2 regions of the Streptococcus sp. SN3 genome follow, and region 2 is predicted to be linked to the other one. Evidence: predicted binding sites of a transcription regulator. Region 2 holds the regulator's gene; the other holds the start of a gene.

Region 1 (7,927 bases), on a different contig from region 2:
GCGTGGGAAACGAGAGAAGACCTTTTTGAGATTGGCTTGATTTTCTTCGCGGTTTGTTTTGAGAAAGGCGCCCATTTCCAAATTTTCCAAAACTGTCAAACCCGGAAAGACATGACGTCCTTCTGGTACTTGCGAAAGCCCAGCTGCTACAATTTTTTGAGCAGGAACTTTTTGAATTTCATTGCCGACAAATTCAATTTTACCAGCACTTGGACGAACCAAGCCTGAAATAGTCCGGAGAATAGTCGTTTTTCCAGCACCATTGGCGCCAATCAGGGAAACGACTTCTCCTTCGTTTACTTCAAAGCTGACATCACGGACAGCCTGAATCATGCCATAATGGACAGAGAGATTCTCAACTTTAAGCATGGACATTAGGCTTCACCTCCTAGATATGCTTCAATAACGCGTTTGTCATTCTTGATTTCATCAGGTGTTCCGTGCGCAATCAAGCGGCCGTACTCCAACACATAGATTCGCTCAGTAACTTCCATTACCAAACTCATGTCATGCTCAATCAGCATGATAGTAATATTAAATTCGTTTTTAATCCGTCGAATCAATGCAGTCAGCTCTGCTGTCTCCTGAGGGTTCATCCCTGCAGCAGGCTCATCCAAGAAAAGGATCTTTGGCTCCGTTGCCAAGGCCCGAACAATCTCCAAGCGGCGCTGCTGACCATAAGCTAAGTTCTTAGCCAAGGTTTCTGCTTCCTTATCCAAGTCAAAAATTTTCAGCAACTCCAAAGCCTTGTCTTTGAGTTCTTCTTCGTTTTTGTAGTAGGCTGGCAAGCGGAGGAAAGAAGCCAACACATGAGCCTTATGATGATTACCAAAGGCAATCAAAACATTATCCAAAACACTAAGGTCCTTAAAGAGCCGGATGTTCTGGAAAGTCCGCCCTAGACCTAAAGAAGCAATCTTGTAAGGTACCTTACCATTGAGCAAATGACCATCTAGTGTCACTGTTCCTTCACTAGGCTCATAAACACCAGTCAAGAGGTTAAAAAGGGTCGTTTTTCCTGCACCATTAGGGCCAATCAGACCAACCAGCTCGCCCTCGTTGAGTTCCAAGGTCACATCGCTGACAGCAGTCAAACCACCAAAGTTTTTAGTTAGATTTTTCACATCAAGAAGTGCCATTATTCTTTGACCTCCTTATTCTTTTTGAAGAGCTTAGACAGGCTGAGCTCCCAAGTTCCTAAAAGTCCGCCTGGACGGAAAATCATGACCAAGATCAGGGCCAAAGAATAGACAATCATCCGAATGCTGGATACATCCTGCAGCAACATATTGAGAATTCCCAATACTACTGCAGCCACAATGGTTCCAGTCATAGAGCCTAGACCACCAAAAACGACAATAATCAAGATATTGATAGTGTTGGTAAAGGAATAGTCCTTAGGAACAACTGAACCAACGAAGCCAGCTTGAAGAGAGCCAGCAATCGAAGCCGTGATAGCTCCCAAGACAAAGGCTGTCACTTTGATTCTAGTAGTATTAACCCCAACAGACTCGGCAGCAATCTCATCCTCACGAACAGACAGAGTGCTGCGACCGATAGGACTGCGCAGGAAATTCAAGGTCAAAATAGTTGTGATAACAACAAAGATATAGACCATCTGCCAAGAGGTAAAGGGCGGAATGGATAGGATACCAGCTGCCCCATTAGTCAAAGTACCCCCATTAATAATCAGAATACGGATAATCTCTGAGACACCAAGAGTCGCAATCGCGAGATAGTCCCCTTTAAGACGAAGCGTAGGCAAACCAACTGCCAAAGCCACAATACCAGCAATGACAGCTCCTAGCAGCATAGCAATGAAGAAAGCTCCATAAGTTGGCGATTTAGAGCCAATAATGGCTACTGCGTAGGCACCGATTGCCATAAAACCAGCATGGCCAAGAGAAAATTGACCTGAGAATCCGACGATGAGATTAAGCCCCACAGCCAGAATAATATTAATCCCGATCTGCTCTAAGATTTGAATATAAAAAGCATTGAGAACACCGGCACTAACCAATACTGTCATCAACAAGTAGCCAATTAAGACAAGGCCAAGCCAGAAAATATTTATCTTTAAATTCTTTTTCATACCTTACACCTTCTCTTTCACATTTTTGCCGAGGATACCAGCTGGACGGATCAGAAGAATGACAATCAAAATCGCATAGACAATGGCATCTCGGAAATCAGATAGTCCAAGCGCTGTCGCAAAAGTTTCCAAAAGACCGATAACAAAACCGCCAAGCGCTGCACCAGGAATGATTCCAATACCACCGAGAACGGCCGCTACAAAGGACTTAATACCTGGAGTCATCCCCATTAAAGGCTCTAATGAATTATAGTAAAGGGCAATTAGAACACCAGCAGCTCCTGCAAGAGCTGACCCCAAAGCAAAGGTGAAGCTGATTGTCCGATTGACATTGATTCCCATCAGCTGAGCAGCATCACTATCTACAGACACAGCACGCATAGCCTTACCCATCTTTGTCTTCTGCACGATAAACTGCAGAGCCACCATGAGGAAAATCGAAATTCCCAAAATCAGCAGCTGAATATTTGAGATAGAAATCGGCCCTAAGTTAAAGCGTACCGTCTTTATAACCTGCGGGAAGGAACGAGTATTGGCACCGACAAAGAAAATCATGCCATACTCAAGGAGAAAAGAAACCCCAATGGCTGTAATCAAAGCCGCAATCCGAGTCGAATTTCGCAGAGGACGATAGGCTAAAAACTCAATAACCACACCGAGAATCGCTGTCCCAATCATCGCTAAAATGAGAGAAAGGAAGAAATTAAACTTCAGGATATTAATCAAGTAATAACCCATAAAGGCACCAATCATATAGATATCACCGTGGGCAAAGTTAATCAGCTTAATAATCCCATAAACCATGGTATAACCCAAAGCCAGAAGCGCATAAACACTACCCAGGATTAGACCGTTGACTAATTGTTGGAGCATTAGACACCACTCTTTCTATAATAAAATAAGGAATGGGACAAAAATCAGCAGACTAGGTCGTGATTTTATCATCCCACTCCCAAAATACGAATAATAGTTGATTGAGAAACGAAGAAGAATAGATTATAAAACAATACTCTTTCAAATCCGTAGATTTATAAAGAAAGAAATCATCTACTAACTTGCTCAAGCAACTAGAAATAGAAAACAAGTCAAAGACTGGGATAGCCCCAGCCTCGTAACTATTATTCCGCTTTAACTGTTTCTACAGTATCTACTTGACCGTCTTTCAAGCCAATCATCAGAGCTGTTTTCACTGGATTGTGATCTTTATCAATAGTGATTGAACCAGTTACTCCATCGAAATCTTTAAGCTTAGCCAAGTTGTCTTTGATATCTACAGAAGTTTTAGCACCTTTGGCTGCTTCTGCTGCCATATAAACAGAGTCATATGCCAGAGCTGCAAACATAGAAGGCTCTTCTTTGTACTTAGCTTTGTATGCTTCAATAAACTTCTTAGCTTTTTCTGACATTTCACCAGAAGTTGTAAAGCCAGATACATAGTAAACATTTGTAGCTGCAGCAGGAGTTGCTTGCTCAACGAACTTAGCATCACCAAAGCCATCAGGACCAACGATTGTTTGGTCAATACCTAAACCACGCGCTTGATTGACAATTTTACCAGCTTCAGTATAGTAACCTGGAACAACCAGAGCGTCAAATTCTTTACCCTTAATCTTTGTCAAAGCAGCTTGGAAGTCTGTATCCTTGGATTGGAAGGTTTCTGTTGCTACAATCTCACCCTTGAATTCCTTCTTGAAGGCATCCGCCATTCCTTTAGCGTAGTCACTAGATTGGTCGTAGTAAAGAACGACTTTCTTAGCTTTCAAGTTATCAGTAACATACTTAGAAATGATTTTACCTTGGTAGCTATCAATGAAAGTTGCTCGGTAAAGATAATCTTGCTTGTTGGTCAGATCATCCTGTGTCGCACTTGGTGTAATGATTGGTACACCTGCTTTAGCAGCATTTGCAGTAGCTGAAGCTGTAGCTCCAGAAGTCGCAGGGCCAATGATTGCATTTACCTTGCTTTGGGTAACCAAGCTAGTAGTGATGGTAGATGCTTCAGCTGTTTCTGATTTGTTATCCTTATCAGTAACTTCAATCTTCTTGCCATCTACGCCACCAGCAGCGTTGATTTCATCAACGGCCAACTGAGCACCATGTTGTTCAGCTGTACCGTAGGCTGCTACTTCACCTGATTCTTCAAAGTTAAAACCAAATTTAATCGTATCGCCAATTTCTGTACCAGTTGCTGTTGAGTTGTTATTGGATACTTCTCCACAAGCTGCGAGAAGGGCTGCACTAGCAAAAGCTACTAGGGATAGTGCAAATTTTTTCTTCATTCGGAAATCTCCTTAAGTGATTTATTTGATGATATAGTAAGAATATATCGAATTATCTGACAATTGTCAACCCTTTATAGAAATTTTATCAAATGATAACGTTTTCTTGCTCTCTATACAGGCTTCCAACAAAGTTTTGATCTAGTTCTTTTATGTGAGATATCCGAACTTGCTTAACATAGCGTTCCTTGGGCAGATTCTCCTGTAAGTTCTGGGCGTCCTCTTGATTGACATAGAGATGCAGATAACGATGCTTCTTAGAATGATAAATGATATCACCGAAGTTAGCCAGCTTTTTGGCATCTCGATTATAGTAAAGATAGACAATCAAGCCCACTCTTTCTTCTCTTTCTATCATAAAACTCCTTTCCGGTCCATGTAGTTCTTAGATGATTATAGCAAAGATAGGGCAAAAAAACTAGCCCTGAAAAGCTTTATGGCCTGCTTAAATCACCTGAACTTGGTAACTTGTCAGACTCAAAGCAAAAAAGGAGCCGCTTTTGGCTCCTCCTCTGTTAGCTCAGATTGCTATTTTCCATGATTTCATCAATAAAGCCGTATTCCAAGGTTTCCTGAGCACTCATCCAGTAATCGCGTTCCGCATCCTTATGGATTTGCTCAACGGACTTGCCAGAGTTTTCGGCCAAGATTTTTTCCAAGGTATTACGAGTTCTAAGCAAGTGCTCAGCTACAATAGCCATATCCGTTTGCTGAGTACCACTTCCAGCTCCTCCCATTGGCTGGTGAATCAAATATTCCGCATTTGGCAGCATGAAGCGTTTGCCCTTAGCACCACTGGAAGCAATGATTGTTCCCATGCTGGCAGCTACACCCATAACAATGGTCTGAACATCAGACTTGATGAAGTTCATAGTATCCACAATTGCCAAACCTGCTGAGACAGATCCACCCGGCGTATTTACATAGAGGTAAATATCTTTAGTATTGTCCTGTGCATCCAAGAAAAGAAGCTGGGCAATGACAGAATTAGCCATATTGTCCTCCACTGGACCAGTCAGCATGATAATGCGGTCTTTTAATAGCCGGGAGTAAATATCATAGGAGCGTTCTCCTCGGCTGGTTTGTTCAATAACTACAGGAATCATAGTTTTCTCTCTTTCTCTTTTTAAAATTTTCTATCAAACTAGAAAATAGAATTTCAAATTACGAGACTATTATATCCTTTTGGTCAAAAAAGGTCAAATAGAAACTCCTTTTCCCAGAATCTCTTCACAAATTGTCAACATTTTAATTTGTCCTATACACAAATTAAAAATTTATTTTTTCCAGTTTGAGGGAGAAAAACCGATATATGAGTTGTTCTTATATTCTAAATAAGCTAATTTCCCAATAATATCCTGTTCGTTTTTATTAATAGTATATCGAAAACGAATCTCTTTCCCATTTAATAAATCAGTTATTTCTTGTTCAGAGAATTCATATCCCCCCCATATACGCTTAAAGCGCACCTCTTCACCGTTCCATATACCAATTATATACTCTCCTTTAACAGCATAATTTCTTGAATCCGAGCTATCGAAATAAATATCCATATATTCGCTTACGTGGCTATTGTAAGCGTCAGCAATGTTTTCCTCTTCGCCCAAAATTTCTTCCCAATCAATTGCCATATCAAATTCCTACTTTCATTTTATTTAGTTCCAAAAAGACGATCTCCTGCATCTCCCAGTCCTGGTACGATATAACCATGATCATTGAGATGGTCATCCAGAGCCGCTGTGAAAATATCAACATCTGGATGAGCTTCCTGCAAGGCTTTTACTCCTTCAGGCGCAGAAACCAAGCAGACAAATGTAATGTGGCTAGCACCACGTTTCTTCAGAGAATCCACAGCCAAGATAGCAGAACCACCCGTAGCTAGCATTGGATCTACAACGAAAATTTGACGTTGGTCGATATCTTCTGGCAACTTGACCAGATACTCAACCGGCTTCAGAGTTTCTTCATCACGGTACATTCCAATATGCCCAACTTTGGCTGCTGGAACCAAGCTCAGAAGTCCATCCACCATGCCAATACCAGCCCGCAAGATTGGAACAATAGCTAATTTTTTCCCTGCAATCTGCTTTTGGACTGTTTTTGTAATTGGTGTTTCAATTTCTACATCTTCAAGTGGTAAATCGCGCAAAACTTCATATCCCATGAGCATTGCGATTTCATCAACTAATTCACGAAAAGCCTTGGTAGAGGTATCTGTACGACGCAAGATAGACAATTTATGCTGAATAAGCGGATGAGCGATAACTTCAAGTTTTCCCATGATTGGATTTCCTTCTTTCAATTTATTCTTCTTATTATATCAAAAAAAGTGTGAAAAGGCTTGCCATAAGCAAGCCTTTTCAAAGATTTTCTACACCTTACAGCCATTCTCTATAGCGCTTGATATAAAGGTGTTTAACAAGAGTTACACTAACCATATAAAGCACAATAATCAAGAAAAGAAAAAGGAAATAAGTGCCATTCAGCGGGGCAGTTTTCAGAACTGACGCAAAGAGGCTGTATGGCAAGGAAGTAACAAAGAGAGCTGCTGCCATGGTCGTCACAATGACAGACAAAGCAGGACGACTTTGCACAAATGGCAGCTTAGGTGAGCGCAGCATGTAGATGACCATGGTCTGGGTCCACATGGACTCAATGAACCAGCCTGTTTGAAAAAGAGTGATAAAGATTTCTGCTTGCCCACTACCAGCTTGATAGCTACCTCCTGTTATCATAGGCACGATAATAAAGTAGAGCACCAGATAGGTCAAAACATCAAAAACGGATGAGATAGGCCCAATCCAAGCCATAAAGCGGGTAATAGAGTTAGCAGACCAAATCCGTGGTCTCTTGAGAAATTCACTGTCTACGTTATCAAAGGGCAGAGCGATACAAGACAAGTCATAAACCAGATTGAGGACAATCAGATGAACTGGTGCCATAGGCAGAAAAGGCAGAAAGATACTGGCAAAGAGGAGAGAAAAGATATTCCCAAAATTGGAACTGACCGTCATCTTAATGTACTTGGTCATGTTGGCATAGACCTTGCGTCCCTCTACCAACCCCTTCTCCAGAACCATGAGGTCCTTGTCCAGCAGAATGACATCTGCTGTTTCCTTGGCAATATCGACAGCTGTATCAACAGAAATACCCACATCTGCTACCTTCATAGAAGGTGCATCATTGATACCATCACCCATGTAGCCAACCTTGTGGCCATTGGCCTTGAGTTGGAGAATGATCCGAGCTTTTTGGTCAGGTGAGAGCTTGGCAAAAACCGTTGTATGCTCTACTGCTTGGCTCAATTCCTCATCTGATAAAGCATCTACCTCTAAGCCTAGTAAGATATTATCTACATCTAACCCAACCTTTTCACAAACTGCCTGGGTCACCTTATCATTATCACCGGTCAAAATCTTAGTGGCAACTCCGTACTCAGCCAAGGTTTCAATAGCTGGAGCCGCAGATGACTTAGGTGGATCTAGAAAGGCCAGATAGCCCGTCAAAATCATGTTAGATTCATCCTTGACTTCATAGTCGTAATCTTCTTCTAAGT
Region 2 (7,927 bases):
AATAACTGTTCGGTATCTATAGGTATGATTGCTATCAGGGATTAACCGCGAGCACTCAACTTTCCATTAAAAGACTGCACTTTCTAGGCCACTTCGAACTTGAGTTGGCCAGCCTTGACCCCGACCTTAAGAGTTTGACCCGTCATCAAATCTCCTGTCAAGAGGAGTTCAGATAGTTTGTCCTCTACCTGGGTCTGCAGAGTGCGGCGCAATGGCCGTGCCCCCATTTCCACATCGTAGCCTTCCTGAGCCAGCAGCTTAAGGGCACTAGCCTGGAACTTCAGCTCAATTCCCTTCTCAGTAAGACTGGCAATGAGCGGTTTGACCATAACCTTGACCACTTCCTGCATATCTTCTGCAGATAAGCTGTGGAAAACTACCTTTTCGTCGATACGGTTGATAAACTCTGGTCGATAAGCTTTCTTAAGCTCTTCCAGCATCCGTTTTTCCATATTGGCATGGTCCAAGCGAATATCCCGCGCTCCAAAGCCCACCGTCTTATCATCCCGCAAACTAGTTGCCCCCAGATTGCTGGTCATGATAATAATCGTGTTGGAGAAGTCCACCTTGCGACCCTTGCTGTCCGTCAGCTGACCATCATCCAAGACCTGGAGGAGGACATTGAAAATATCCGGATGCGCCTTTTCCACCTCGTCAAAGAGCAGGACAGAATAAGGTCGGTTGCGTACCTTCTCCGTCAGCTCCCCTCCTTCTTCATAGCCTACATAGCCTGGAGGCGCTCCATTGAGGCGGCTAGCCGCGAATTTCTCCATGTACTCACTCATATCAAAGCGGATGAGAGCAGATTCGTCATCAAAGAGACTTTCAGCCAAGGCCTTGGCTAGCTCTGTTTTTCCGACTCCTGTCGGACCTAGGAACATAAAGGAGCCAATCGGCCGCTTGCTGCTGCGGATACCAGACTGGTTCCGTCGGATGGCTCGGCTGATAGCTGAAATCGCCTCGTCCTGCCCAATCACGCGTTTATGCAGTTCTGTTTCCAAATTGAGGTATTTCTTCGCATCTGTCTGAGTCAGCTTCTGCACTGGAATACCAGACAAGCCACTCAGAGTAGCCAAAACATCGTCTTCTTCCACTTTCAGTTTATAGAGCTTGGGTTGCTGCTCTTGCTCAAGCAGTTGTGAAACCTTTTTAAAGTCCGCTGCCATCAAGGCTTGATCCACTGGCGTCAAATCCGACTGCTCGTAATTTTGCGGTCCTCTATTCTGCACTGTTGCACTGGCTTCGTCCAAAAGATCAATGGCAGAGTCTGGCAGATGCTTGCTAGTCAGATAGCGATGGGCATATTTCACCGCCGTCTCAATCGCCTGATCACTAATCTGCACCTTGTGATGGTCCTCATAGCTCTTTCTCAGACCTTGTAAAATAACAATGCTGTCAGCCATATTTGGCTCTTCTATGCTGACCTTGGCAAAACGCCGAGAAAGAGCCGCATCTTTTTCAATATGTTTCTGATACTCTTCCTGCGTCGTAGCACCAACTGTCCGCAGAGTGCCGCGAGCCAGAGCCGGTTTCAGAATATTGGCCGCATCCAAGGTCGAGTCAATACCGCTGCCAGATCCCATGATAGTATGCAGCTCATCGATGAAGAGAATGACATGACCATCTTCTTCAATGTCATTGATGATGTTGTTCATCCGCTCCTCGAAGTCTCCGCGAAAGCGAGTGCCAGCAACTACATTCATCAAGTCCAGCTCCAAAACCCGCATCTTAGCAAGTTCAGCCGGAACCTGACCAGCCGCTACACGCTGAGCCAGTCCTAAAGCCAGAGCTGTCTTACCAACCCCAGCATCGCCAACCAGCACTGGATTGTTTTTAGTCTTGCGACTGAGAATCTGAACTATTCGTGAAATTTCTTGATCGCGGCCAATGACGGGCTCCAATCGGCCATCTCTAGCCAGCTCCGTCAAATCTCGAGTGTAGTCTTCTAGCCCCCCGCTGGTAGAAGCTGGCATCCCCATCATATTGGCCATGGTCTGCTTAGCGGCCATTACTCCCTTATTCAGACTGCGAATAGCCTTGATATCTTCCTTGCCCCAGCCAGCTCGCTGCTCCAAGACCTTTCGCAAATCACTGATTTTCGGCCCCTGCTCTTTGTCCTCGTAGCTAAAGCCGGTAAATTCCAGAATACGAGAGGCCAAGGTACCCCGGTCAAATAGCATGGCCAGCAGCACATGCTCAGTACCTACATGCTTAGCCCGAACAGCTTCTGCAATCTGCCCCGCCTCCTCAAACAACTCCTCTAAGCGATAAGAAAAAGGCAGCAGCTCGAAGTGACCGTCTTTCTGATAAGCCTGACCAGTAATCTGAAAAGCCGCTTCTTCAAATCCATCAACTTCCACAGGAAACTCATTGAGAACTGAGCCAGCAACGCTGTAGGGATTATTAGCCAGAGCAATCAGCAGATGCCATGATTCCAGATAATCTGTCGTAAAATGGCCGGCCAAGAGCTGGGCTGCTTCCAAGCTTTCTATTAAGGCTTTTGAGTATTTCATTTATGATTCCATTCCTTTTCTGTCTAGTTGTTGTAAAATCTTTTTTAATATTCGGGCACGAATCACCGCAGCCCCATCACCCAAAATCGAGTCCGATGCTGTTGACAAGATTAGATTGCCCTCACGTTCAGTCATAATCTTCTCGTCAAAAAGAAGCTGAATAACATCTGTGAAAACCTGCTGGCTGACACGCTCCCCCACACTGTCGTACAGGCCGCAAAGCATCTGATGCCGGTCGGAAAATTCAATCTTTCCAATCCGAATATAGCCGCCGCCACCACGCTTGCTCTCGACGATATAGCCCCGACTTTCCGTAAAACGAGTCTTAATCACATAGTTAATCTGACTGGGAACCACCTGAAAAACATCAGCCAGTTCACTGCGTTTCAGTTCAACCATTCCCGCCTGAGCCAGAATAGACTTGATATATGCTTCAATACTGTCCGATGTGTTTTTTGCACCCATAACTTCCCTTTCCAGTTGAGAATTTCAGAATAAATTTCTTTTTTCCTTGCTTCTCTAACATTGACTATCTTTGACTAATATTATACCGGAAAAGTCTCTATTTTGAAAGAAAAAGGGATGACTGAAAGATCTGACAATTCAAACTAGTGAAAAAGCTTTGCTATACTTGTGTAACCGCTTGCTTTTTGCTTTTAAAGCGTTATAATATAGGTGGAAATCCACAAGGAAAAGACAGACAGAAACTCCTGCCTGCCAACTATCATCTAAACAAGGAGGATAATCCAATGAAAATGGATTGGCTCAACTATTCTCGTCATGTACTCAAATGGCTCTTTGCAGCTCTGAGTATTTTCACCATCTTTTCGGCTGACTATGTTGATATTCCTATCGGAGCTCTCATCGCCTGTCTTTATGCTCCCCTGCTCTTCGAACAGGAGCTGGTCAGCAACCGAGTCAAATGGTATAGCTTTCTGATTATGATGGTGGTTACTCTGCCCCTTTTGTTTATTACCAAAGTCTACCAGTTTAGCTTGACTTACCCCCAAACGACAGCTCTTCTCTTCCTCTTGGCAGTATTGATTTTTACCAATGGCTTGATTGCTCATAAGGAAGAAAGAGAAAAAGCAGCTAAGTGATGCTGCTCACCATTCTAAACTTGATGTTTAAAAACCTATAAAAAGGTCTGAGATTTTTTCTCAGACCTTTTTATCGTTCTATTTTTAAGCTAAAAACGATTAGTTTTGACCAAGAGCAGCAGCCATTGTTGCAGCTACTTCGTTTTCAAAGTCGTTAGCAGCTTTTTCGATACCTTCACCAACTTCAAAGCGAGCGAACTCAACTACTGAAGCATTTACTGATTCAAGGTAAGCTTCAACTGTCTTGCTGTCATCCATGATGTATACTTGTGCAAGAAGTGTGTATGCTTGGTCAACTTTAGTGTTGTCAAGCATGAAGCGATCCATTTTACCTGGGATGATCTTGTCCCAGATCTTTTCTGGTTTGCCTTCTGCAGCCAACTCAGCCTTGATGTCTTCTTCAGCTTGAGCAACAACTGCATCAGTCAATTGAGCTTTAGAACCGTATTTCAAGTGTGGAAGAGCTGGTTTACCAACCATTGCACGGCTTTCGTTGTCTTGATCGATGACATGGTTCAATTGTGCCAATTCATCTTTGACAAATTGCTCATCCAATTCTTTGTATGAAAGAACAGTTGGTTTCATCGCAGCGATGTGCATAGAGATTTGCTTAGCAAGAGCATCGTCTCCACCTTCGATAACGGAGATAACACCGATACGGCCACCATTGTGTTGGTAAGCACCGAAGTGTTGAGCATCTGTCTTTTCAATCAATGCAAAGCGACGGAAAGAGATTTTTTCTCCGATAGTTGCAGTTGCAGATACGTATGCAGCTTCAAGAGTTTCACCTGAAGGCATTGTCAAAGCAAGCGCTTCTTCGTTGTTAGCTGGTTTGCCTTCAGCGATTACTTTCGCAGTTGCATTTACCAAATCAACGAATTGAGCATTTTTCGCAACGAAGTCAGTTTCAGCATTCACTTCAACAACAGCGGCAACATTACCGTTTACGTAAACACCTGTCAGACCTTCAGCAGCAACACGGTCAGCTTTCTTAGCTGCTTTTGCCATCCCTTTTTCGCGAAGCAATTCAATCGCTTTTTCGATGTCACCATCAGTTTCAACAAGTGCTTTTTTAGCGTCCATGACACCAGCACCAGATTTTTCACGCAATTCTTTGACAAGCTTAGCTGTAATTTCTGCCATTTTTCTTCTCCTATTTTTTAATGTAAATAAAGGAGCTGGGCTGAGCCCTGCCCCTTTAGGTTAGTTTACTGATTATTCGTTTGAACCTTCAACAACTTCAACGATTTCTTCGATAGAATCTGCTTGAGTTTCAGTTGCAGCCAATTCTGCTTCTACTGATTCAACGCTATCTTCACCTTGACGGCCTTCGATAACAGCATCAGCCATTTTCGCAGTGATCAATTTAACCGCACGGATTGCATCGTCGTTAGCTGGGATGATAACATCGATATCATCAGGATCAGTGTTAGTATCAACCATGGCAACCACTGGGATACCTAATTTCTTAGCTTCCTTAACAGCGATTTGCTCTTTATGAGGGTCAACTACGTACATCACATCTGGGATGCGAGGCATATCTTCGATACCGCCCAAGAATTTTTCAAGACGAGCACGTTGTTTGTTGAGAAGAGCGACTTCTTTCTTAGGAAGAACTTCGAAAGTTCCGTCTTCTTCCATGCGTTTGATTTCTTTCAAACGAGCTACACGTTTTTGGATAGTAGACCAGTTTGTAAGAGTTCCACCCAACCAACGGTGGTTGATGAAGTATTGACCTGAACGTTCTGCTTCTTCTTTGACAGCGTCAGCAGCTTGCTTTTTAGTACCAACGAAGAGGATAACTGCATCGTTAGCAGCAGCATCACGCATAAAATCGTAAGCTTGGTCAGCATACTTTACAGTTTGCTGCAAGTCGATTACGTGGATGCCATTACGCTCAGTGAAGATGTACTTAGCCATCTTAGGGTTCCAGCGACGAGTTTGGTGACCAAAGTGAACACCAGCCTCAAGAAGTTGTTTCATTGAAATTACTGCCATGAGTAAATTCTCCTTTTTGTTTTTTTCCTCTTTTAGATTTCAGCTCGCAGAACCACCCGAGGGCAACAGTCCCACAATTCATCTAAAATGAGTATTTTGCCATTTACACGGCAACCTCTATTATAACAAAAGCGCAGCTCTTTGACAAGGCATTTACCAGATTTTCTTCCGCTAGCCACTATTCCCACTTCTCAGCAGAACATTTATTCTCCAAATTGTTCAGAATAGGAACATCTAATATTTTCTGCTTTGACTATGAAAGACTCTTGACGAAAGCAAGTATTTACGATAGAATAATAAGAGTCGCGGCGGTATAGCCAAGTGGTAAGGCACGGCTCTGCAAAAGCTTGATCGTCGGTTCAAATCCGTCTACCGCCTTCGTAAATATATTTCTAGAAGTCCCTCAAAGGGCTTTTTTATTGCATTTCCTATTGTTTCTAGCAAATTTTGCTGATATAATATTATAAAAACATCATTCATCATCAGCGAAAGGAAAAAAGATTGATTATGAAAAAAGTCAGCTTCTATGCCCTCAGCCTTCTCTCTCTGCTAGCTCTCTCAGCCTGCATGCCTGCCAAGCAGACACAGCAAAGAAAAAAGACGCCTAGCTCCCTCAAAGCTTCGAAAAGTTCAACCTCAACAAAGGAATCTAGCAAAAAAAGTTCCTCTTCTAGTGAAGATGATGAAGACTACTCTACTTCTTCTAGCTCTAATACTCGCAAGGACCCTAATGCTCAAATCAGCCTAATTGATCAGGGAGAGGCTCTGGAAGCTCTTGGGGATATCCCTGAAATTCCAAAATGGGCTGAATTTAAAACCATAAAAGTTGAGTCCCTTATAGGATCTGCTGGTCCTACTCCCAGCACCAAAGATGAGGTTGTCAGCAAAATGGGACCCGCTGACTCAGATATGGGAAGTGGCGGCTTTTGGCGAGGAACTGATTACAGCATCTTGATAAGTTTTAGTGACCAGGGAGCAGTAACTACCAAGACAGCCAGCCTACCTAATCCTAAGAAAATCAACAATCTCAAGGATGTGCAACCTGGGATGTCCGCGCAGGAGGTCGTTGCTAAACATGGACGCCCAGAAACAATCGCAGTCTTTGGCCACTCAACTGTTTTTGGATGGAAAGGTCAAGATGGCAAAGATTACAGCGTCATGTTCGATCAAGATAAAGTCTATCAGATTGTTGAACCGTAAAATGTAAATTTGCTATTTTAAACTTTAGATTTTATAGAACTCTATTAATTTCTCTACCCAGAACAATCAAATCGTTGGGGTAATGTCTACCTATCAAATGAAACAAACTAAAGACATTATTGACTCCGTCATTAAGGATAAGTAATCTCACACTTCGTTCCAAAAACACAAAAATCCAAGACTGAAAAAGTCTTGGATTTTATTTTTGACGAGGATAGCGGCTTCGTCAATTAAAGCTCTGCAATTTGGCTAAGATTAACTTCGGCCACGGTGTCATTACCAAACATGGAAATAATCATCTTGACTTTGTTATTATCAATCTCCGTAATCTTACCTGTATAGTCAGTAAAGGCACCATCGATGATTCGAACGGTATCCCCAACCTTGACATCCAAGTCAAATTCCTGCACTGTTTGACCCATGGAGATGAGAATGTTGCGAATCTCTTCTTCCAAGAGCGGCGTTGGTTTAGAGCGGTTTCCGTGTGACCCGACAAATCCTGTTACATTCGGAGTGTTCCGCACGACAAACCAAGCTTCATCTGTCATGACCATTTCCACCAAAACATAACCAGGGAAGCGATTTTCTTCGATTTCCTTGGTCTTGCCATTTTTCTCTACTTGCACGGTCTGAGTAGGGATTTCCACGCGCAAGATATTTTCCAGCATATTATAAGTCTGAGCGCGCTGCAAAAGATTTTCTTTTACCTTGTTTTCATAGCCTGAATAGGTCTGCAGTACAAACCAACCTTTGTCAAAACTGTCCATGAGTTCATCCTTTCCTAAATAAAAAAGCCTGCGGGCTTCTGCTTCTTTCTAGCCCTATTATACCATAATTTCCTCAAATGCAAAGGAATTTAATAACTATTTTCCTGACAAATCAAAGTCTTGCAATTCTGCCCAAAAATTCTTGAATCAGCGTTGTCTAGTATGAGAAATTTTTATTTCAAACGATGAATTATAGATAGATTTGATTTTTTTGAAATTGTCGGCGCGTAAATAAGGACATACGCCAAAAATCCCACCTACTGACAATAGGTGGGACTTTGAATGATATGGCTGCCGCAAGATTCTTCTCTATTTCTACTTCAGTTGTTAAGAGAAAATATTCAGAATC

Evidence for each region. Region 2 encodes CtsR, which represses protease genes until heat stress. Its sites were predicted from a motif close to TTGGTCAAAAAAGGTCAAANA; they were not measured.
Region 1: the regulator CtsR is predicted to act here: its motif matches at 5,557-5,577, upstream of PCY71_RS09525 (ATP-dependent Clp protease proteolytic subunit).

Annotation. Positions count from the first base shown of each region.
Region 1 covers NZ_JAQFJF010000004.1:44,427-52,353, forward strand. Annotated here, with positions in the region: gene PCY71_RS09495 (ABC transporter ATP-binding protein) at 1-375, opposite strand, end outside; gene PCY71_RS09500 (ABC transporter ATP-binding protein) at 375-1,139, opposite strand; gene PCY71_RS09505 (branched-chain amino acid ABC transporter permease) at 1,139-2,092, opposite strand; gene PCY71_RS09510 (branched-chain amino acid ABC transporter permease) at 2,096-2,965, opposite strand; gene PCY71_RS09515 (ABC transporter substrate-binding protein) at 3,211-4,371, opposite strand; gene PCY71_RS09520 (YlbG family protein) at 4,460-4,729, opposite strand; gene PCY71_RS09525 (ATP-dependent Clp protease proteolytic subunit) at 4,887-5,504, opposite strand; gene PCY71_RS09530 (DNA topoisomerase I) at 5,649-6,002, opposite strand; gene upp (uracil phosphoribosyltransferase) at 6,023-6,652, opposite strand; gene mgtA (magnesium-translocating P-type ATPase) at 6,750-7,927, opposite strand, start outside.
Region 2 covers NZ_JAQFJF010000003.1:324,221-332,147, forward strand. Annotated here, with positions in the region: gene PCY71_RS08420 (ATP-dependent Clp protease ATP-binding subunit) at 84-2,513, opposite strand; gene PCY71_RS08425 (CtsR family transcriptional regulator) at 2,514-2,978, opposite strand; gene PCY71_RS08430 (hypothetical protein) at 3,125-3,613, shown strand; gene tsf (translation elongation factor Ts) at 3,713-4,756, opposite strand; gene rpsB (30S ribosomal protein S2) at 4,829-5,611, opposite strand; tRNA gene PCY71_RS08445 (tRNA-Cys) at 5,919-5,989, shown strand; gene PCY71_RS08450 (hypothetical protein) at 6,119-6,811, shown strand; gene nusG (transcription termination/antitermination protein NusG) at 7,042-7,578, opposite strand; gene secE (preprotein translocase subunit SecE) at 7,906-7,927, opposite strand, start outside.